Regions from separate parts of the Bradyrhizobium sp. I71 genome, predicted to be linked through region 2. Evidence: predicted binding sites of a transcription regulator. Region 2 holds the regulator's gene; each other region holds the start of a gene.
The links. Region 2 encodes LexA, which represses DNA repair genes until DNA is damaged. Its sites were predicted from a motif close to TGTTCNNNNTGTGTTCNG; they were not measured.
Positions count from the first base shown of each region.

Region 1: the regulator LexA is predicted to act here: its motif matches at 1,928-1,945, upstream of recA (recombinase RecA).
Region 3: the regulator LexA is predicted to act here: its motif matches at 1,713-1,730, upstream of ruvC (crossover junction endodeoxyribonuclease RuvC).
Region 4: the regulator LexA is predicted to act here: its motif matches at 1,972-1,989, upstream of FJV43_RS36580 (single-stranded DNA-binding protein).

Region 1 is NZ_CP059398.1:957,980-963,672, reverse strand. Features, by position in the region: gene FJV43_RS04835 (choloylglycine hydrolase family protein) at 1-231, shown strand, start outside; gene FJV43_RS04830 (transporter) at 394-1,368, opposite strand; gene FJV43_RS37140 (hypothetical protein) at 1,549-1,680, shown strand; gene recA (recombinase RecA) at 2,020-3,108, shown strand; gene FJV43_RS04820 (hypothetical protein) at 3,214-4,206, shown strand; gene gcvP (aminomethyl-transferring glycine dehydrogenase) at 4,343-5,693, opposite strand, start outside.
Region 2 is NZ_CP059398.1:7,825,710-7,831,402, reverse strand. Features, by position in the region: gene FJV43_RS00005 (ComEC/Rec2 family competence protein) at 1-829, shown strand, start outside; gene FJV43_RS37125 (hypothetical protein) at 950-1,384, opposite strand; gene lexA (transcriptional repressor LexA) at 1,870-2,571, opposite strand; gene glp (gephyrin-like molybdotransferase Glp) at 2,748-3,959, opposite strand; gene FJV43_RS37110 (hypothetical protein) at 4,168-4,374, opposite strand; gene FJV43_RS37105 (HAD-IA family hydrolase) at 4,541-5,164, opposite strand; gene FJV43_RS37100 (alpha-hydroxy acid oxidase) at 5,194-5,693, opposite strand, start outside.
Region 3 is NZ_CP059398.1:2,416,453-2,422,145, forward strand. Features, by position in the region: gene ruvB (Holliday junction branch migration DNA helicase RuvB) at 1-300, opposite strand, end outside; gene ruvA (Holliday junction branch migration protein RuvA) at 297-914, opposite strand; gene ruvC (crossover junction endodeoxyribonuclease RuvC) at 1,155-1,682, opposite strand; gene FJV43_RS11970 (YebC/PmpR family DNA-binding transcriptional regulator) at 1,892-2,638, opposite strand; gene FJV43_RS11975 (methyl-accepting chemotaxis protein) at 2,843-4,591, shown strand; gene FJV43_RS11980 (methyl-accepting chemotaxis protein) at 4,700-5,693, shown strand, end outside.
Region 4 is NZ_CP059398.1:7,713,528-7,719,220, reverse strand. Features, by position in the region: gene FJV43_RS36595 (hypothetical protein) at 1-8, shown strand, start outside; gene FJV43_RS36590 (outer membrane protein) at 11-697, opposite strand; gene FJV43_RS36585 (outer membrane beta-barrel protein) at 938-1,705, opposite strand; gene FJV43_RS36580 (single-stranded DNA-binding protein) at 2,146-2,640, shown strand; gene gyrA (DNA gyrase subunit A) at 3,023-5,693, shown strand, end outside.

The sequences.
Region 1 (5,693 bases), 960 kb from region 2:
GACATTCCGATCGGCTTCATCGACTCCGCGGCGAAGGGCGGCGAGCTCGAATACACGCAATGGACCTCGATCGCCGATCTGCGTGCGAAGAAGTACTACATCAAGGGCTACAGGGATCAGGTGCTCCGGACCGTCGATCTGATGAGCTTCGACCTCGACGCCAAGGGTCTGCAGGTCGCACCCTTCAAGCTCAACCTGACGCCGCCGCCGCTCGAGTTCAACAAGTCCTGAGGACGACGGCCGTTCGTCCCGAACAGCGAGGGCCGCGCGATGGCGCGGCCCCTTTTCATGGCTAAAGCGCGATGAGATTTGGATGAAACGTCATCGCGCTTTAGGTTGTTGCTTACGCATGATCTTTCCGGAAAACCGCTTCGCACTTTTCCGGATCATGCTTTAGCGTGCCGCAGTGAGGGGCAGCGCCACGGTGAGCAAACCCACGGTCCCGCAGGCGCGATTCTCGGCCTCGAACTCGCGCAGCACCTTGATCCGCGCCGAGACAGGCGTCGTCCCCGCCTCGAAATTATAAGCGATCGTGCCGCCGAGCGCCGTCACGCGCCCCTTGAAGGCGCCAAGCGTGGCGCCGGCGCCGCTGTCGCCCGTGAGCTGCTGGTAGTGATAGCCGATGACGCCGGCCGAGAGCGCGCTGGTCAGCGCCTTCGAGGCCGCCCACTCGACGTGGAATTCGGTGCCGGTCCGGTAGTCGGTCGCGTTGTTGGTGCCGTTGAAGGTCATGCCGACCGCGGTGGACAGATCGATCCCGGTGTCGGGATCAAACCAGGTCAGGGCGCCGGACAGATCGCTCGCCCAGCGGTGGAAGGCCAGATTGGCGAGCTCCCCGTCGCGATAGTCCCCGACCGGCATGTTGACCATGACGCCCGTGGTCCAGTGGAATTTGCCCGAATGCCAGCCGAGCATCGCAGAGACCACGGGGTCGCCGACGACCGTCGCACTGTCGCGCAGCGCCTGGTTGATGACCTGTTTCGTCGCGGGCGCGTCGTATTCGACGCCTGCCGAGACGCGGACATAGCCGACAGGCATGGTGGCGCCGACGGCGAGATTGCCGCCGAGAAACTGCCAGGGCGTCACCCAGGTCCCACTCAGGAAATCGGCCCGCACCTGACTGCGGACATCCGCGACGATCCGCCCGCCCGCCGGCAGCAATTTCTTCGCATCGAGTGACGCGTCGTAGACATAGGTGTCGCTCTCGAAATAGACCCCGGGCGAGGCCAGATAGCCCGCCATCGGCCCGCGTCCGCCGAGCAGATAGAAACCCGCCCCGTTCTCGGCCGCGACCGCCTCCTGTCCAGCCAGGCCGCACGACACCATCGCGCCGAGCACAAAGCCCGCACGCACCGCCCGTGACATCATGCGATGCCACCGGGCTCGCCCCTTAAGCATAAACCCCCACCCCTCTTCACGCGCGGATCAGCCATCCGAATCATCGCCACGATAGCGTGTTCCCGACCGCGTGAAGCAGGAGAGTGTGAGACTGTGCACTCATAGATGCGAGGGGCTGGCCTCTCCGGCGAGCATAACGACCGCAGCTCCATGACTGCGAAGCTCCATGACTGCGACCGGGCGATGACAGGTCTCATCGATGAAGACGAGGCGCTCGGGACAGTAAACGCGATGGAGGTCCCTTTTGAACAAAGACGAAAAAACGAAGAGGCCGCCAACTGAGGTGGCCTTACTCTGCCAGTTTGAACTTCGATCCAGCTGGCACTAGAACGCGGGCGGCCTTAGCCAAGCCGGGAGAGTTTGACTTGGCGAGGCGATCAGCTGGGGCGCCGTAAAATGCGCAGACGGGTTTCTCCCGCCCTCCCAGCACCAAAAGTCCAAACTGGGCCACTCCCAAAATCAAACCAGGCCACTGCGGTCGGAAACAGGCCAGCACCCGCATCTTCCGCAAAAGAACATATTGCGAACCTGGAACAAATAGGGTACATTGCTTTTATCGCCGAGCTGCCTCGCCAATTGTTTGTCCCTCACGCGAATCCTCGCCATAAGGAGCACGACCCAATGTCCGCAACTGCCTTGCGTATCGTCGAAGGATCTTCCATGGACAAGAGTAAAGCTCTGGCCGCCGCGCTCTCGCAGATCGAGCGCCAGTTCGGCAAGGGCTCGGTGATGAAGCTCGGCAAGAACGACCGGTCCATGGACATCGAGGCGGTGTCCTCCGGCTCGCTCGGGCTCGACATCGCGCTCGGTATCGGCGGCCTGCCCAAGGGACGTATCGTCGAGATCTACGGGCCGGAATCCTCGGGCAAAACCACGCTGGCGCTGCATACGGTGGCGGAAGCGCAGAAGAAGGGCGGCATCTGCGCCTTCATCGACGCCGAGCACGCGCTCGACCCGGTCTATGCCCGCAAGCTCGGGGTCAACATCGACGAGCTCCTGATTTCGCAGCCGGACACCGGCGAGCAGGCGCTGGAAATCTGCGACACGCTGGTGCGCTCGGGCGCGGTCGACGTGATGGTGATCGATTCGGTCGCGGCGCTGGTGCCGAAGGCCGAGCTCGAGGGCGAGATGGGCGATGCGCTGCCGGGTCTGCAGGCCCGCCTGATGAGCCAGGCGCTGCGCAAGCTCACGGCCTCCATCAACAAGTCCAACACCATGGTGATCTTCATCAACCAGATCCGCATGAAGATCGGTGTGATGTACGGCTCGCCGGAAACGACGACCGGCGGCAATGCGTTGAAATTCTACGCCTCCGTCCGCCTCGACATCCGCCGCATCGGCGCGATCAAGGAGCGCGACGAGGTGGTCGGCAACACCACCCGCGTCAAGGTGGTGAAGAACAAGCTGGCGCCGCCGTTCAAGCAGGTCGAGTTCGACATCATGTACGGCGAGGGCGTCTCCAAGATGGGCGAGATCCTCGATCTCGGCGTCAAGGCCGGCATCGTCGAGAAGTCCGGCGCCTGGTTCTCCTATGACAGCCAGCGCCTCGGTCAGGGCCGCGAGAACTCGAAGGCGTTCTTGAAGGCCAACCCCGACATCACCGCCAAGATCGAGACCGCGATCCGCCAGAACTCCGGCCTGATCGCCGAGCAGATTCTGGCCGGCACGCCGGAGCGCGACGCCGACGGCGAGGAGCCGGCGGACGAGTAAGCTTCGACCAACGAAAAGTTTTTCGCGAGGAGCGGGCACTGAGGACGTTGAGTTGCCGACGTCTTCGGTGCCCGTTTCGTTTGGCGTGAGGAAGGACGCGTCGAGATGAAGCGTGTGATCTTGACCAGCTCGTCCGGCGTCGGTCTTGCCCACGCCGATCGCGCCGACATGGTCGTCCCCTTCATCTATCGCTTCGCTTCCGGGCCACTTCCCACGGCTGACCACCTCAACAGCTATCTCGCCTCCAGGTGGTGGTCTAACGGGATGCACTGGTCGGATTGCGTCGGCGTCCGTCAATCGCCCCTTCTCAGGCGCCAGGATCGGGCGGGTGCGTTGCTCTGGGTCTGCGAAACCTACGGGGTCGATCTCATCGAACTGTGGTTCGATCCTGAACCCAATAGTCAATTGCAGTTGATCTGGCTCCTCGATTACTTGCGTTCCGAACCATCCATCACGGAGAAGCTGAGATTGCGACGCGTCGATTTCGATCTGCGCGGAGCAGATCCCTCAGAGCTTCGTCACCGTGACGTGCGGCAGGTCGATATCACGGAAAGCGATCTTGGGATCGCCAGCATGGCCTGGGAAGCTTACCGCGCGCCGACGCCCGAGCTTTGCGCCGGGCTGCTCGGCAGGCCGCTCGGCAAGCTGTCTTTCCTGAAGCCGGCCATGGAAGACCTGCTCGCAGAACTGCCGTCGCCGGCGACGGGACTGGGCGCGACCGAGACTCGGCTGCTCGAGCGGATTGCAGGTGGACACAATCGCACCGATGAGCTGTTTCGGCTGGGCGCGCTGGCAACACGCGTGTTCGATCCGTGGGAATTGGGCGCGCTGCTCGAAGGGCTCGCATTTGGTCCGGCGCCAGCGATCGCGGGTCTGGACGGCAAGCTGGCGACACTCGATCCGGACAACGCGAGAAGTCGCAATGCTGCCTTTCGCCGGAGCCGGCTGTCGCTGACGGAGTTTGGCGAAGCGGTCCTGGCCGGCCGGGAAGATTTTCGCGGTCCCAACCCGATCAAACGCTGGTGGGGCGGCACGCGTCTCACCAGTGAACGGCTTTGGCGCTGGGATGGCGAGCGCCGGTCGTTGATCTCGCCCTAGCGGCGCATTTCGGTGTAGTAGGGTGGATTAGCCGAAGGCGTAATCCACCACTGTTTATCTCCGCGAAAGCTGAAGTGGTGGGTTACGCCGGCGGCCTGCGCTTCGCGCGACCGCCCGCTGACCCACCCTACAAATCCTACTCCGCGGCTTGCGCGTAATCGCTCACCGGCGGGCACGAGCACACCAGATTGCGGTCGCCGTAGACGTTGTCGACGCGGCCCACGGGGCACCAATACTTGTCGGTGCGCGAGACGCCGTCGGGGAAGCAGCCTTCGCTGCGGGTGTAGGCGCGATTCCAATCGTCATCGGCGATGTCGTGCACGGTATGCGGAGCGTGACGCAAGGGCGAGGCTTCGATCTTGAAGCGGCCGGCCTCGACCTCGGCGATCTCCTTGCGGATCGCAATCATGGCGTCGCAAAAACGATCCAGCTCCGCCTTCGATTCCGACTCGGTCGGCTCGATCATCAGCGTGCCCGGCACCGGGAAGCTCATGGTGGGCGCGTGGAAGCCGTAGTCGATCAGCCGTTTGGCGATGTCGTCGACGGTGACGCCTGAGGTCGTCTTCAGCGGCCGCGGGTCGACGATGCATTCATGCGCGACGCGGCCCTTCTCGTTCCTGTAGAGCACCGGGAAGTGCGCATCGAGACGCGCTGCGATGTAGTTGGCGTTGAGGATCGCGATCTCGGTCGCGCGCTTCAATCCTTCGCCGCCCATCATCAGGATGTAGATGTAGGAGATGGTCAGGATCGAGGCCGAGCCGAACGGCGCGGCCGAGACCGGGCCGACCGGTGCTTCGGCATTCGTTGCCGGATGACCCGGCAGGAACGACGCAAGATGCGCCTTGACGCCGATCGGGCCCATGCCGGGACCGCCGCCGCCATGCGGGATGCAGAAGGTCTTGTGCAGGTTGAGATGGCTGACATCGGCGCCGTAATCGCCCGGTCTGCTCAGGCCGACCTGGGCGTTGAGATTGGCGCCGTCGAGATACACCTGGCCGCCATGGGCGTGGACGATGTCGCAGATCTCGCGGATGTGCTCCTCGAACACGCCATGCGTCGAGGGATAGGTGATCATGACTGCGGCGAGGTCGTTCGAATGCTTCTCTGCCTTGGCGCGGAGATCATTGACGTCGACGTCGCCGTTCTTCTCGCAGGCGACCACCACCACGTCCATGCCGGCCATCGCGGCCGAAGCCGGGTTGGTGCCGTGGGCGGAGGAGGGGATCAGGCAGATCTTGCGGTGGCTCTGTCCGCGCGCGGCGTGATAGCCGCGGATCGCGAGCAGCCCGGCATATTCGCCCTGCGCGCCCGAATTCGGCTGCAGCGAGATCGCGTCATAGCCGGTGATGTCGCACAGCCACTTTTCCAGCCGCGCGAACAGCGCGTGGTAGCCGGCGGCCTGCTCGCGCGGCACGAACGGGTGCAGCGTCGCAAACTCCGGCCAGGTCAGCGGCATCATCTCGGTGGTCGCGTTCAGCTTCATGGTG
Region 2 (5,693 bases):
GGTGGTCTCGGCGCTGGTGATGCCGGCGGGACTGCTGGGATTGATCGCGGCGCCCTTCGGGCTCGACGGCGTGTTCTGGTGGCTGATGGGGATCGGCATCGAGTGGATGGTCGCGGTCTCGCGCTGGGTGGCGGCACTGCCCGGTGCAGTCGGCCGCATTCCCGCATTCGGGATCGCGCCGCTGATCGCGGCGAGCCTCGGGATCATCGTGATGGGGCTGTTGCGCACGCCCCTGCGCTGGTCCGGTGCCCTGGTGCTGCTTGCCGCGATCCTCTGGGCGATGTCGGTGCGGCAGCCCGACATCCTGATTGCCGGGGATGGCGCGAGCGTCGCCGTGCGGGGCCGGGACGGGCGGCTGCATGTGATCCGCGCCAGCAAGGATGGCTTCCTGCTGAGGGAATGGTTGGCTGCCGATGCCGATCCGCGCGATGCCGGCAGCGCCTCGCTGGCCGACGGTGTGTCGTGTGACGAGTCCGGCTGCGTGACGCCGCTCGCGGACGGACGGCTTGTCGCGTTGGCGTTGCGCATCGACGCTCTGGCTGATGATTGCAGCCGCGCCGCGCTGGTGGTGACGGCGCGGCCCACGCCGCCCGATTGCGCGGCGATGGTGGTCGACAGGCCGCGGCTCGCCAGTCAGGGCGCGCTGGCTCTGACGCAGAGCGGTGACGGCTTCTCGGTTCGGGCGGTGAGGGCGAGAGGCACGAGCCGCCCCTGGCTGCCGGCCGGCGCCGGCGAGGGGGATTTCGACGGCAGCCTTGCGCCGAAGACGGCCGTGCCCCGCAACCGGGACGCAACGCCATCGGAGACGGACTTGCAGGCGGACGATTGAGGAGCGATGCGGGAGAGGTCGGTCGGGATCTCGCAGGACGCAAACCATACCATCTCGCCGGCCTCGGCCGGCGATGGCATTTCATTCCTGGCCCACGACCATCGGCCGGGGGCGACGACGTCAGCCGATCGGCAGGCGCGTGATCGTGGACCGCGTGTCGGCGACGATCTGCGGCTTGTGCTCGCGTTCGCCAACCGGCTGGGTCACCGGCAGTTGCAGCACCGTCGCGCGCTGGCCTTCGACGAGCTGTGTCACCAGCACGTATTTGCCGTCGGGGAATTCGATCGCGTCATGATGGCGATCGGGAATGTGCGGGTCGATCTTGCCGAACTTGCCGACGCGGGAGTTCACGGTGCGCGTCCAGATCCAGCGATTGTCGTAACGGACGTTGTCCGCGAAGGCGAGCTCCGTTCCCGGCAGCAAGCAGACCGCGACGGAGAGATCGGCTTCGGAGGCGAAGCCGCGCGTCGAGGTGCCGCGGAAGGTCGTCGTGACTATCGTCTCGCCGACTTCGGCGGGGCGCGTCGCGACAGCATGCAGGCTGTAGTCACACATCGGGTGCTCCTCATGCGAAGATAGCAACCCGCACCTCTTTTTGAGGCGCAGGCCTCTATCAGGGTGGAAGCACGCAACGCTCTGCTTCGTTGTAGGCAAATCTGCGGCTGGACGCCGCAAGCCGCGATCACATTATCTTTCCCGGATTCGATAGGAACAAAGCCGACGCCTGTGTATTCGGAAGGCGCGTGTCGGCGCCTCGCGGCGCCGACCAGCCAGAGCATTGCCAGCTCGCTTGCCGAATGGCGGTGCGATTGTATGGCAACGGCTTACGTCGCTGATGCTGCGATCGGCGCCGCAACATCGTCCATGGAAAGTCTGGCGCATCACGTGTCCTCGAACTCTCAGGCCCGCGAAGCGATGCTGCGTCGTGCGGCGTGTCGAGGATGGCGCCGAAAGAGGGGGCCGGACAATCTGAGCAGAACCGGAAAAACCATCCAGCCGGAGCGGACAGTGATCCGCTCCAATAGATATCGAACGACCGCTCAGTACTTGCGGTAAAGCCCGATCAGCTTGCCCTGAATCTTCACGCGGTTCGGCGGAAGAATGCGGACCTCATAGGCGGCATTGGCGGGCTCGAGCGCGATAGAGGCCCCGCGGCGGCGGAAGCGCTTGAGCGTGGCTTCCTCGTCGTCGATCAGCGCCACCACGATGTCGCCGGTATCGGCGCTCTCGTTGCGCTGGATCAGCGCCATGTCGCCGTCGAGGATGCCGGCCTCGACCATCGAATCGCCGCGCACTTCGAGCGCGTAGTGCTCGCCCGAGCCGAGCATGTCAGGCGGCACGCTGATGGTGTGGCTGCGGGTCTGCAGCGCCTCGATCGGCGTGCCGGCCGCGATGCGGCCCATCACGGGCACCGCGACGGGACGCTCGCCCTCGTCCACAGGCGGGCTGGAGGTCGTGCGGACCTTGCCGAGATTGCCCTCGATGACGCTCGGCGTGAAGCCGCGGCGACTGCCGGCGGCGGCCTGCAACTCGGGCAGCTTGATCACCTCGATGGCGCGGGCGCGGTTGGGCAGGCGGCGGATGAAGCCGCGCTCCTCAAGCGCAGTGATCAGGCGATGGATGCCTGACTTCGAGCGCAGGTCGAGCGCATCTTTCATCTCGTCGAAGGACGGCGGCACGCCGCTTTCCTTCAGACGTTCGCTGATGAATCGCAGAAGCTCGTATTGTTTGCGCGTCAACATCTCGACCAAAATCCCCCGGTTGATGTCGTTCAATTCCGAGACGAGGAAGTCAGCGATAAGCTGCTACACGTTCGAAACAAATCATGAACGGACACTATATGTTCGATATGTGTTCCGCAACTGCTTAATTTACGGTGAACAGAGCGAAGCTCGCGCCATGCGTGTGGCCGTGCAGCTCACACCGGCAGGCGCAGCACCTCGCAAGGCGTGCCGGCCTCGGCCCTCGGCGCGAACGGTGCGCGCACGAGAAGTACCTGCGCCGCAGCGAGATTCGCAAGCAGAGAGGAGTCCTGATGGCTGACGGGAAGGGCGACGAGCGTGCCGTCGTCACGCTGTTCCAGGCGCGCACGCAGATAGTCCTCGCGCTGGTCGTTGGCACCGAGATCGCGGCCCAGCACGGCGCGCTCGCGGCGATGATGAATCACTGAACGGCCCGACAGGGCGCGAATCAACGGCACCATGAACAGGAAGGCGCACACGTAAGACGACACGGGATTGCCGGGCAGGCCGATCACGCGCATTGCGCCGAGCCGTCCGTGCATCATCGGCTTGCCGGGCCGAATCGCGATCTTCCAGAACGCCATCGAGATGCCTTCGTCCTTGAGCGCCTGCTGGACCAGATCGTGGTCGCCGACCGAGGCACCGCCGGTCGTGATCAGGATGTCGGCGCCGCTCTCCCGGGCGCGACGGATGCCGGCGGAAGTGGCCTCCAGCGTATCGGCGGCAATGCCGAGGTCGATGGTCTCGGCGCCCGCGCTGCGGGCGAGCGCGTGCAGGGCATAGCCATTGGAATAGACGATCTGGCCGTGACCGGGCGTGGTGCCGGGCATCACCAGCTCGTCGCCGGTGGCGAGAATCGCGACCCTCGGACGGCGGCAGACGGCGAGATGCGGGTGATTCATTCCGGCGGCCAGCGCGAGATCGCGCTCCGTGAGACGGCTTCCCTTGCGGAGCAGCACGTCTCCCTCGCGGAAGTCGACACCGGCGGGGCGGATGTGCCGCCCGGAAATCGCGGCTTCCTTGATCGTGACAAGCTTGCCTTCCGCGACAGTGTCCTCCTGGATCACGACCGCATCGGCGCCGTCGGGAACGACGCCGCCGGTGAAGATCCGCACGGCTTCGCCGGGGCCAACCCTTCCCGCGAACGGGCGACCCGCCGCGACCTCGCCGACCACCGCCAGCCTGGAATCGACCGTTGCCGCGTCAGCCGCGCGCACGGCGTAGCCGTCCATCGCCGACATGGCCTGCGGTGGCTGCGTGCGCCGCGCCGCGACGTCGCGCGCAAGCACGCGATGGTAGGCCTCATCGAGGGAAACCATCTCTTCAGGTAGCGGCTCTGCATCCGCCAGCACCGCGGCAAGCGCGTCAGAAACGGGCATGAGGGCCACGAGCGGAAACTCCTGCAAATCGTTGGCGAGAGTTCTAGCCGAGTGCAGGCGCGAGGCAAAGCAGCACGCAGGATGATTTATCCGGCGCGATTTCCGTCGCGGCGGCGGGAGTTCACGTCCGCCGCGGCATGATCCTGAAGGCGAGACAGACCGGCACGAGGATAGCCATGGCGAGGACGAGAATGACGAGCGCCACGGCCGACATCGGTCAACGTCCTGCCGGATCGCTCGGACCGACATCCGGTGCGACGTCGGGAGCTCTGGGATTCGGATCCTTGTCAGGCAGCGGATCGGCCAGGGACTTCAGGTCGGCCGCCTTGCTGATCAGCTTGGCGGAAAGGTCAGAATCCGAGGTGGTTCTGGCGAATTCAAGCAGGAGAGAGGCTTGCTTGGTGAGATAGGTTTTGCCCAGCACGTCGATCAATCCGATGTAGAAGTCCCAACGGACTCATGAGTCCGAAGGGTGGTACTCCGTTCCCGGAACTCCGTACAAAAATGCACAAAGCGGCTCGGTTCCTCATCTCCTGCAAATTTGGCTCCGGGAACCGCGGGCATGACCTGTCGCGGCGACTGCCTGGCATTCAGATGCCAAGCGCCCTCAACGCATTCCCGACGTCGCCGGGTGACGTCACGTGCACGGCGTTCAAGCCGCGCGCCCGCGCGCCCTCGATGTTCTCGGCGAGGTCATCGAAGAATACGATGCGACCGGCCGGCACGCCGATCGCGGCGACGACGTGGTCGAACGCCTCCGGGTCCGGTTTGCGCAGGCCGATGCTGGACGACAGATACAGCTCGCGGAAGTGGCCGAGCACGCCGGCATATTCCTTTGAGAAATAGTCCACATGCGGCCGATTGGTGTTGGAGAAGGCATAGAGCGGCATCTGCTTCGCCGCGCGCGGCAACAGCTCGGCGATGTCGGGCATCTCGCCTGCGAAGATCGCGTTCCAGCCTTCCAGGAACTGCGCGTCCGAGATGCCGATTCCAAGTGACGCGCGCAGCGAGGCGAAATAGTCCTCGTCGCTGATCTTGCCCATCTCGTGCAGCCGGTAGGCCTCGTCACGCGCATAGCGCGCGACGATGGCCTCGGGCTGGCAACCGGCATGTCCCGCCCAGCAGGCGATCGCCTTGGAGAAGTCGATGTCGAGCACGACGCGCCCGAGGTCGAACAGAAGCGCATCCGCGCTGCCGGGAGAAAGCGATGTCATTGCGTCCTTTTCACTTCAGTATCGGCAAGTCAGTAGCGATAGGGTTCATGGTCGAACAGCGGGAACGCGCTGAACACGCTGGGCGCGTTGGTGGCGGTCGCCGGATGCAGGCAGGATTTGTCGACCTCGGCGAATGAGGTGGCGCCCAGGAGGCCAAGGCAGCGCAGCACCTCGTCCTCGAGCAGTTCCAGCATCCGGGTGACACCGGCTTCGCCCGCCGCCGCCAGCGCCCAGCATTGCAGCCGCCCGATGCCGACGAGGTCCGCGCCCGCCGCGATCGCCTTGACGATGTCGGTGCCGCGACAGATGCCGCCGTCGACCATGATCTTGGCGCGGCCCTTCACGGCATCGACAATTTCAGGCAGCACATGCATGGCGCCGCGGCCGTGGTCGAGCTGGCGGCCGCCATGGTTGGAGACGTAAATCCACTCGACGCCGTGATCGAGCGCGATCAGCGCGTCCTCGGCGGTGGCAATGCCCTTGAGGATCAGCGGTATTTTGAACTTGTCCTTGATCATCTTCACGGTCC
Region 3 (5,693 bases), 2.4 Mb from region 2:
GGCGGCGAGATCGCCGGCCTTGGCGATGACAGGCCCCGAGGTGGCGCGAAAGCCGACGCCGAGCTCCTTGGCCACGATCTGCGCCAGCGTGGTCTTGCCGAGGCCGGGCGGCCCGACGAACAGCACGTGATCCAGCGCCTCGCCGCGCTTGCGCGCCGCCTCGATGAAGATCGACAGGTTCTTGCGCGCCTGCTGCTGGCCGACGAAATCGGACAGCGATTGCGGACGCAGCGCGGTATCGCCGACATCGTCGCTGCGGCGCTCGGGAGTGACCATGCGGCTGGCCTTGGGATCGCTCACTTCGCGAGCTCCTTCAGGCCAAGACGAATGAGCTGCGCGGTCTCGGCATTCTCGCCCGCACTACGCGACGCCGATGCAATGGCGGCGGCGGCCTGCGGCTGGCCGTAGCCGAGATTGACCAGCGCGGAGATCGCATCCGCCACCGGGCGCGGCGCGCGCTGGTCGTCGACGGCGCCGGCGAGATGCACGACGGCGGGATCGACATTGGCAAAGGCCGGCGCCTTGTCCTTCAACTCGGTGACGATGCGCTCGGCGACCTTGGGGCCGACGCCGGGCGTGCGTGCCACCGCGGCCTTGTCGCGCAGCGCAATGGCATTGGCGAGATCGGCCGGCGCCAGCGTGCCGAGCACGGCGAGCGCGACCTTGGCGCCGACGCCCTGCACGGTCTGGAGCAGGCGAAACCATTCGCGCTCCTGGTCGGTGCGGAAGCCGAACAGCTTGATCTGGTCCTCGCGGACATAGGTCTCGATCGACAGCACGGCGGCTTCGCCGGGCGAGGGCAGATGCTGCAGCGTGCGCGAGGAGCAGTGCACCTGGTAGCCGACGCCGCCGACGTCGAGGATGACGAAATCCTCGCCGTAGGAATCGATCAGGCCCTTGAGCTTGCCGATCATCGCTGCGCACCCATCGCTTGAAGGACGCACGGCATCATCTGTCCGTTCCCTCCCCCCTTGTGGGGGAGGGTCAGGGAGGGGGGTGCCACACGGGGATTGTCTCGAAGGCGTGAGGACTGCGCGCCAGGCTCGTCAATGACGGCGGCACCGCCGCTGCGGCTACCCCTCTCCCCGACCCTCCCCGACAAGGGGGGAGGGAGCACACCGTCCATGCGGCTCATCTGTGCCTCACAACGCGCATTAGAGACCCGCCACCTTCAGCCGCAGCGCCGTGCTCTGGCGGTGATGGGCGTGAGTGATGGCGATGGCGAGCGCGTCGGCGGCGTCCGCGGACGGCGGCTCGGCCTTGGGCAGCAATATCTTCAGCATCATCGCGATCTGTTGCTTGTCGGCGTGACCGGCGCCGACCACGGTCTTCTTGACCTGGTTCGGCGCATATTCGGCGACAGAGATGCCGAACATTGCGGGCGCCAGCATGGCGACGCCGCGGGCCTGGCCGAGCTTCAGCGTGGCAACGCCGTCCTTGTTGACGAAGGTCTGCTCGACCGCCGCTTCCATCGGCTGGTGGTTGGAGAGAACGGCCGCGAGCCCTTCATGGATCGCGAGCAGGCGGCTCGACAGCGGCAGATCGTCCGGCGGCTCCACCGAACCGCAGGCGACGTAGATCAGGCGATTGCCTTCGGCCTCGATCACGCCCCAGCCGGTGCGGCGCAGGCCGGGGTCGATGCCGATGATGCGAACGGGGCCACGAATCGGGAGCGCGGTCATGGGCCAGTGATAGCGGCTGGCCGCCGCGGGGGAAACAGAAACAGAACGGAAGTAACAGGGGAAAGGCGGTCTCGTGCCCCGGGCGTAGCGCGGCACGCAGTGCCGCGACGCTGAACCGGGGCCCAGAAGGCGTCTGGACCCGGAGAACGATGGGTCCCGGCTCTGCGCAGCAGCGTTTCACGCTGCAGCGCGTCCGGGACACGCGAGCCCTACCCGCCCATCTTCGCGACCAGCGCGTCCGATATCTCGAAATTGGCGTAGACCTGCTGCACGTCGTCGTGCTCGTTGAGCAGGTCCATCAGCTTGAGCAGCTTCTCGCCGGTCTCGTCATCGACGGTGACCGTGTTCTGCGGCTTCCAGATCAGCGCGGCCTTGCGCGGCTCGCCGAACTTGGCTTCCAGCGCCTTGGCGACGTCGCGGTAGCCTTCGGTCGAGGCGTAGATCTCGTGGCCGTTCTCGCCCGAGACCACGTCGTCGGCGCCGGCCTCGATCGCGGCATCCAGCATGGCGTCGTCGGAGGCGACGCTGCGGTCATATTCGATGACGCCGGTGCGGTCGAACATGAAGGACACCGAGCCGGTTTCGCCGAGATTGCCGCCGGACTTGGTGAAGAAGGAGCGAATGTCGGAAGCGGCGCGGTTGCGGTTGTCGGTCAGCGCCTCGACGATGACGGCGACGCCGCCGGGGCCGTAGCCCTCGTAGCGGATCTCGTCATAGTTCTCGCCATCGCTGCCGAGCGCCTTCTTGATGGCGCGCTCGATGTTGTCCTTCGGCATGTTCTCCTGGCGCGCGGCGATCACGGCGGCGCGCAGGCGCGGGTTCATGGCGGGGTCGGGCGTGCCGAGCTTGGCCGCGACGGTGATTTCCCGCGCCAGCTTGCCGAACAGTTTCGACTTCTGGGCATCCTGCCGCCCCTTGCGGTGCATGATGTTCTTGAATTGGGAATGTCCGGCCATGCGTGGTCTCGTTAAGGAATCGTGCGCCAAGGTGAGCGTGGGAAGCGCGGCCTTATAGGCCGCCAACCCACCGGAATGAAAGAGGCTCTACGACTTTAAGGTAACACCGTACTCGCCCGTGCCTAGAGGTCAGGCACCGTTAACCCTGATTTCATTCCGGACTGCGAAAATAGCGCCCGACCGTTCTCCGACAAGAGAGGCCCGATGGCGTTCGGATTATTTCGGAAGCGTCTGCCGGACCCGGCTGCGCCTGCGACAGCCCTGGAGGCTCCGCAGCCGGCGGCCCATTCCGCGACCGCGCCGGCCGCCGAAAGTGATTCGGCCCGGGAAATCCTGGAACTGCTGGAACTCGAGCTGGGCGCGATGATCCGCCAGCTCGAACGCGCCGCCAATTCGGTGGCCGGCGGCGCCGAGGCGACCGCCGCGACGCTTGCCGCCATTCGCGACCGCACCGACGCCCTGACCGGCCGGACCAACGCGGCGCAGTCGACCGCCTCCACCTTCGCCCATGCCGCCGACAAGTTCACCCAGTCCGCGCAAGGGATCGGCGCGCAGGTCCGCAATGCCGGCAAGCTCGCCGACGAGGCCAGCGCCGCGGCGCAGGAAGCCCGCGCCAATGTCGAGCGCCTGCGCGAATCCTCCGCCGCCATCGGCAATGTCGTCAATCTGATCGCGCAGATCGCGCGGCAGACGACGCTGCTCGCGCTCAACTCCACCATCGAGGCCGCACGCGCCGGCGATGCGGGCAGAGGCTTTGCGGTCGTCGCCACCGAGGTCAAGGCGCTCGCGGTGCAGACCCAGGGCGCGACGGAAGAGATCACCAGGAAGATCGACGCGCTCCAGCGCGACGCCGCCGGCTCTGCCGATGCCGTGCACCGCATTTCGCAGGCGATCGAGGCGATCCGCCCGGTGTTCGACACCGTCAACGGCGCGGTCGCCGAGCAGAACGCCACGACCAGCGAAGTTTCCGGAAATGCCGCCAGCGCCTCGGAGTTCATCATCTCGGTCGGCGAGAGCGCGGCCGAGATCGATGCCGCGACCAAGGCGGCCGAGACCCATGGCGAGAGCGTCGCCAGCGCCGGCAAGGCCGTTACCACTTTTGCTCAAAAGCTGAAATCGCGCTGCGCCGTGCTGCTCGGCCAGAGCGAGCACGCCGACCGCCGCAAGACCGAGCGGCTGCCCTGCCATCTCAGGTTCGAGACCACGCGCGGGGTCATGCCGGTCTACGAAATCGCGATGGACGGCGTTCTGATCGGCGGCGCGGATGCAGCCAGGCTTGCACCGCAAGCGATGATCGAAGGCACCCTCGAAGACATCGGCGCCTGCCGCCTGCGCGTGGTCGAGCAATCCAAGGCAGGCGCCCGCGCGCAATTCGTTGGTGCCAGCGCCGCGCTCAACGAGAAGATCGAGGACAAGCTCTGGTCGATCCATGAGGAGAACACGGAGCTGGTCACCCGTGCCATGGAGGCGGGCAATGCGCTGACCAAGATATTCGAGCAGGCGGTCGCGCGCGGCGAGGTCAAGCTGGAGGACCTGTTCGACACGGACTACGTGGAAATTGCGGGCACCAATCCGCAGCAATTCCGCACGAAATATCTGGACTGGGCCGACCGCGCCCTGCCGCCGTTCCAGGAAGCCTTTCTGGCGAGGGAGCCGCGGATGGCGTTCTGCGCCATGGTCGACCGCAACGGCTTCCTGCCGGTCCACAACAAGATCTATTCGCACACGCAGCGGCCCGGCGACGTCGCCTGGAACACGGCCAACAGCCGCAACCGGCGGATGTTCAACGATCCGGCGGGGCTCGCTGCCGCGCGCAACCTGCGCTCGTACCTGGTCCAGAGCTATGCGCGGGACATGGGCAACGGCAACACGGTGATGATGCGCGAGATCGACGTCCCGATCCGCGTGCAAGGCCGGCACTGGGGCGGATTTCGCACTGCCTACAAGCTGTAGTGCACGCTCAGGCAAGACGGCCGCGGCGAATCATCCTCTAAGGTCGAATTTGGAATGGGAATGCCGCCGTGAGCCGGTGAACGGCTCTGACTGGAGGACTCATCGAACATGTCCGTCGCACACCTTGCCGTCATGGACACCGGCTCCAACCGCACCCTCGCCGAGCGGCTGATCGACCAGCTCGCCGACCGCATCGGCGGGCTCGGCGTGGAACTCGCCGACATCGCCGGCAACGTCCAGGAGGTCGCAAGCCGCGTCGCGAACCAGTCGGAACGCTTCCACCACCTGCAGAAGACGGCCGAGACGATGGTGTCGGCCAACCACGACATCGCCAACGCATCGCAGGCCGTGCAGACGACGACGTCCGCGGCAGTCGGCGAGATCGCGCAATCGCGCAGCGCCGTCGACACCGCGGTCAGCCATATCTCCGAGCTGGTCGCAGCCGTGGAGCGGATCGAGGCGCGCCTCAGCGCCGTCGGCTCGGCACTGGCGCAGGTGGCGAAGGTCTCCGGCTCGATCGAGGCGATCGCGAAGCAGACCAATCTGCTGGCGCTGAACGCAACCATCGAAGCGGCGCGCGCCGGCAATGCCGGCCGCGGCTTCGCGGTGGTCGCGAGCGAGGTCAAGAACCTCGCGGAAGCCACCCGCCAGGCCACGCACCAGATCTCCGACACCGTGCGCGATCTCGACGGCCAGATCGAAGGCCTGATCGGCGAGAGCAGCGACGCTTCGCAGCGCGCCAAGACCGCCGGCGAAGGCGCGCAAGCGATCTCCGGCATCATCTCACGCGTCCAGCAGGGCTTTGCCTCCGTGGAGGCGGAGATCGGCAGCGTCACGCGCGCGGCGACCTCCAATCTCGGACATTGCGACACCGTCATCAGCGAGCTCAACGAGCTCGCCAGGGGCGTCGACCTGTCCTCGCGCGATCTCAAGAACGCCGACGAGCGGGTGGCGAAGCTGCTCGACGCCTCCGAAGGTCTGATCGCGCTGATCGCCGACAGCGGCGTGGAGACGTCGGACGCGCCGCTGATCCGCGTCGTCGTCGACACCGCGAAGCGGATTTCGGCGGAGTTCGAAGCTGCGATCGATCGCGGCGAGATCA
Region 4 (5,693 bases), 110 kb from region 2:
GTACTTAAGATCAGTACTTGGCGACGACCGGGGCGCCGAAGTGATAGTTCACGCCGACCTGCACGGTGTGCATCTCAAGCGTGTTGGTGGCGAGGGCGCCGGAGAAGTAGTCCTCGCCGCCGAGGCTGCGATAGAGGTACTCGCCCTTGACCGACCACTGCGGTGCGAAGAACGCCTCGACGCCAGCGCCGACCGTCCAGCCAGAGTGGAACTTGCTCTCCGACGCGCTGAGGCCGAGTGCGGAGACGGTGATCTTGTTGTCGACCCAGGCGTAGCCGCCGGTGCCGTACAACAGGACGTTGTTGACAGCCCAGCCGATACGGCCGCGCACGGTGCCCATCGCGTCAATCTTGGAGTTCAGCGTAGCAGTCGCAACACCGAAGCCGGGAACGACGGTTGCGCCCGTGATCGAGTCGCTGACATCAGCCCAGGCGCCATCCGCCTCAATGCCGAACACGACGTTGCCGGTCTGCCAATTGTAGCCGGCGGTGCCGCCGACGAAGCCGCCCTTCATCTTGATGTCGGAAGCGTCCTGCCAGGCGCCGCCGCCGACGATACCGAGGTAGAAGCCGGTCCAGTTGTAGACTGAGGCAACGGCCACAGGAGCCTTGGTGTAGGGGCGGGCTGCGAGATCAGCAGCCGAAGCGGGGGCCGCAAGAGCGAACAAACAGGCCGAAGCCAACAAAACTTTCTTCATCTTTAACTAAATCCCAGTCCCAGTTTCTGTTATTGCCTTCCGTGACCGGAAGGGCAGCGGACTCAACGGCCCAACTGAGGTTGTGCTTACACCACCAAAGCCGCAAGTTGTGTCTCCGAAAAGCCACAACGACGCAAAAGGTAATGGTTACTGACTCGTTTTCCCGGCAACCAATACGCGCCCAAAGAAGAAAGGCCGGCGCAAGGCCGGCCTTTGTTCTCCAACAATATCAGCGAGATATCAGTACCTTGCGATCATCGGGCCGCCCCAGCGATAGTTCAACCGGATGAGACCGATATCGACGTCCTGGCCGATGCGATTGGAGGCAGTGAAAACACCGAGCGGAGCCGTGACAAAATTGCCGGATCCGGTGAAGTCGATCGTGCGGTGGCCCAGGAAGATGTGATCGTACTCGAAGCCGACCGACCAGTTCGGCGCAAATCCGAACTCGACGCCCACGCCCACTGTACCGCCCCAACGGGTCTCGTTGGCCCGGTCGAACTCGAGGCCGGTCGCCACATCGTAGGTCCGATAGCGATCGCCGACGACGGCGGCGCCGCCCTTCACGTAGAGCAACACGTTGTTCCAGGCATAGCCGATCTGCCCGGTGATCAAACCGAAAGAGTCGATCGTGGACTGGTTGCGAAGGCCGGACACCGCGCTGATGTTGTCGCCGGAAAAATCGGCCCAGTTGCCCTGGCCCTCGAAGCCGAACACCCAGTTCGTCGACTGCCAGCGGTAGCCGACCTGGCCACCGACGGTGCCGCCCGTCGCATTGTGACAGCCCTCGCCGACCAGAACGCCGGTCGCCGGGGTCACGAAGTCCCAGCACTTGCGGCTTGTGCCGCCGCCGCCGTTGATACCGATGTAGAAGCCGCTCCAGTCGTAGATGGCGGCAACCGGCGCTGGAGCCTTGGTGTAGGGACGGGCGGCAAGATCGGCCGCGCTTGCGGGGGCCGCCAGCCCCAACGCCATTGCACTGATTGCACCAAAAAGAATCTTATTCATTGCAGTCTCCCCAGTTTCGCCCGCTTCTCGAAGTCCCCGAAGCGGGCTGATCAGGCGCGACGCCCATATGAACTAATTCCAAGGCAACGATAGCCCAAGGAAAGGGCAAAATCCGTCTCCGAAATGCCACACTCGCCTACTGATTGAAGTGGCTCCAACTTGATGAATGTTAAGCGGTTTTTGCCCTCCGCGGGAACCCGGAAAAGTTCCATCCGGGGTCCGCGCCATCGGCGTGTGACCAGTATCTGTTCAGTGCTTTTGGCGCGAAGAACAAATCTGGAACATAGCCGGGCGGGATGCTATATGTGGGGATAACCTTGGGGGTGGCGGGCTGATCGGTGTCCGCAAGCGTATAGGGTCGCGTCAACGGGGCGCAGAGGAACGCGGGCAGCGGGATTCGCCCTTTTGAAATTCAGTGGCATTCGGAGTGGAGACAGGCGATGGCGGGAAGCGTCAACAAGGTCATTCTGGTTGGAAATCTCGGCAAGGATCCTGAAATCCGCCGCACCCAGGACGGGCGGCCGATCGCGAATTTGAGCATCGCGACCTCCGAGACATGGCGTGACAAGGCGACCGGCGAGCGCAAGGAGAAGACCGAGTGGCATCGCGTGGTGATCTTCAATGAAGGGCTCTGCAAGGTCGCCGAGCAATACCTGAAGAAGGGCGCCAAGGTTTACATCGAGGGCGCGCTGCAGACCCGCAAATGGACCGACCAGAGCGGCGTCGAGAAGTATTCGACCGAGGTCGTGCTCCAGGGCTTCAACTCGACGCTGACGATGCTCGATGGCCGCGGTGGCGGCGGAGGAGGCGGCAGCTTCGGCGACGAGCCGGGCGGCGATTTCGGCTCCTCCGGTCCCGTCAGCAGCGCACCGCGCCGTCCCGTCGCCGCCGGCGGCGGCCGCAACAGCGACATGGACGACGATATCCCGTTCTGAGGACGAGGATCGAGAGACGCCGAGCGGACGGAGCTTGGCGTTTCGTATCAGTAATTCCGCCTAATCGATGGAGCGGGCTCGGGTTTTCCGGGCCCGCTTCATGTTCGGCTTGAACTCAAATCGTCCGACATCGGGGAGATGGACCGTCGCGGCCCCCCGGCTGCTGCGAACGGGGCTCGCGGGGCCTCCCTGGCTGCGCGGATTCTGGGGCATGGCGGCGGTTCCGCGGAGCCATTTCCGGGGCTGTCCGAGATATCCTGCTCTAAGCCGTAAGCCATTGGAAAAATAAGCGGAAAAAGCGCTTCTCGGCCCTCCGCGAGGGTGGTTATCCGCCCCCCGATGCGCTATATGATTCCCAGACAAAATCTCACCGGATTCCCCCTTGGCTGACGACGACAACAAGCCCGGCGACCAGCCGGCGCAACCCTCGGACATTCGCCCCGTCTCCATCTTCGAGGAGATGAAGAAGTCGTACCTCGACTACGCCATGAGCGTGATCGTGGCACGTGCGCTGCCCGATGCGCGCGACGGACTGAAGCCGGTACACCGCCGCATCCTGTTCTCGATGAACGAGCAGGGGCACACGCCCGACAAGAAGTACGTCAAGTCCGCCCGCGTGGTCGGCGACGTCATCGGTAAGTATCACCCGCACGGCGACCAGTCGATCTACGACGCCATGGTCCGCATGGCGCAGGACTTCTCGATGCGCGTGCCGCTGATCGACGGTCAGGGCAATTTCGGTTCGGTCGACGGCGATCCCCCGGCCGCCTATCGTTACACCGAAGCGCGCCTGACGAAGGCGGCGCTGGCTCTGCTGGCCGACATCGACAAGGACACCGTCGACTTCCAGCCGAACTACGACAACAACGAGACCGAGCCATCGGTCTTGCCGGCCAAGTTCCCGAACCTTCTCGTCAACGGCGCGGGCGGCATCGCGGTCGGCATGGCGACCAACATCCCGCCGCACAATCTCGGCGAGGTCATCGACGCCTGCGTCGCTCTGATCGACAACCCTGCGCTCACTATTGACGAGCTCATCAACATCGTGCCGGGACCTGACTTCCCGACCGGCGGCGTCATTCTCGGACGTGCGGGCATCCGCGCCGCCTATCACCTCGGCCGCGGCTCGATCGTCATGCGCGGCAAGGTCGCGATCGAGACCATCCGCAAGGAGCGCGAGGCGCTCATCATCACCGAGATTCCGTACCAGGTGAACAAGGCGACGATGGTCGAGCGCATCGCCGAGCTGGTGAAGGAAAAGAAGATCGAGGGCATCGGCGACCTGCGCGATGAATCCGACCGCGAAGGTTACCGCGTCGTCATCGAGTTGAAGCGCGACGCCGTGCCGGATGTGGTGCTGAACCAGCTGTATAGATTCACGCCGCTGCAGACGAGCTTCGGCGTCAACATGGTGGCGCTCGACAGCGGCCGTCCGCGGATCATGCATCTGAAGGAGCTGCTGGCGATCTTTGTCGACTTCCGTGAGCGGGTTGTCACGCGGCGCACCAAGTACCTGCTCGCCAAGGCGCGCGATCGGGCGCATATCCTGGTCGGTCTCGCGATCGCAGTCGCCAATATCGACGAGATGATCCGCGTTATCCGGAGTTCGCCCGACCCGACTACCGCCCGCGACACCCTGATGTCGCGCGACTGGCCGGCCCGGGACGTCGAGGACATGCTGACGCTGATCGACGATCCGCGTCATCGCATGAGTGCGGATGGCACGATCCGGCTGTCGATGGAACAAGCGAGAGCTATTCTCGATCTGCGCCTTCAGCGCCTTACCGCACTCGGCCGTGACGAAATCCGCGACGAGCTCGACAAGCTCGCCAGCGAGATCGCCGATTATCTCGACATCCTGCGCTCGCGCGAGCGCGTGCTGGGCATCATCAAGACTGAGCTCGCCGAGGTGAAGGCGGAGTTCGCCACGCCACGCCGCACCGTGATCATGGAGCAGGAAGGCGAGGTCGAGGACGAGGACCTGATCCAGCGCGAGGACATGGTCGTCACCGTCTCCCACGCCGGCTACGTCAAGCGCGTGCCGCTGTCGGCCTACCGCGCGCAGCGCCGCGGCGGCAAGGGCCGCTCCGGCATGCAGACCCGCGACGAGGATTTCGTCAGCCGCCTGTTCGTCGCCTCCACGCACACGCCGGTGCTGTTCTTCTCCTCGCGCGGCCAAGTCTACAAGGAAAAGGTCTGGCGGCTGCCTATGGCTGCGCCGAACGCGCGCGGCAAGGCGATGATCAACATCCTGCCGCTGGAGCAGGGCGAGCGCATCACCACCATCATGCCGTTGCCGGAGGATGAATCGACCTGGGGCAATCTCGACGTGATGTTCGCCACCACCGGCGGCAACGTCCGCCGCAACAAGCTGTCCGACTTCGTCGACGTCCGCCGCTCCGGCATCATCGCGATGAAGCTCGACGACAACGAGGCGATCGTCGACGTGCAGATCTGCACCGAGCGCGACGACGTGCTCCTGACGGCTGCGGGCGGCCAGTGCATCCGCTTCCCCGTCACCGACGTGCGCGTGTTCACCGGACGGACCTCGATGGGCGTGCGTGGCATCGCGCTTGCCGAGGGTGACAAGGTGATCTCGCTGGCGATCCTGCGCCATGTCGAGACCATGTCCGACGAGCGCTCGGCGTACCTGAAGATGCGCCGAGCGGTGGCCGGCGAAGCCGCGGCGGAAGAGGTTCCGGCCGATGCCGAGGCCGAGGAGACCTCCGGCAGCTTCCAGCTGTCGCAGGAGCGTTATGCCGAGATGTCGGCGCAGGAGCAGGTCGTGCTGACCGTCTCCGTCAACGGCTACGGCAAGCGGACCTCGTCCTACGAGTACCGCACCACGGGCCGCGGCGGCAAAGGCATCGTCGCCATGAGCGTCAACAACCGCAACGGCAATCTGGTGGCTTCCTTCCCGGTGGAGGATGCCGACCAGATCATGCTGGTCACCGACAAGGGCCAGCTGATCCGCTGCCCGGTCGAAGGCATCCGCATCGCCGGCCGCTCGACCCAAGGCGTGATCGTGTTCGACACCGCCGAGGACGAGCATG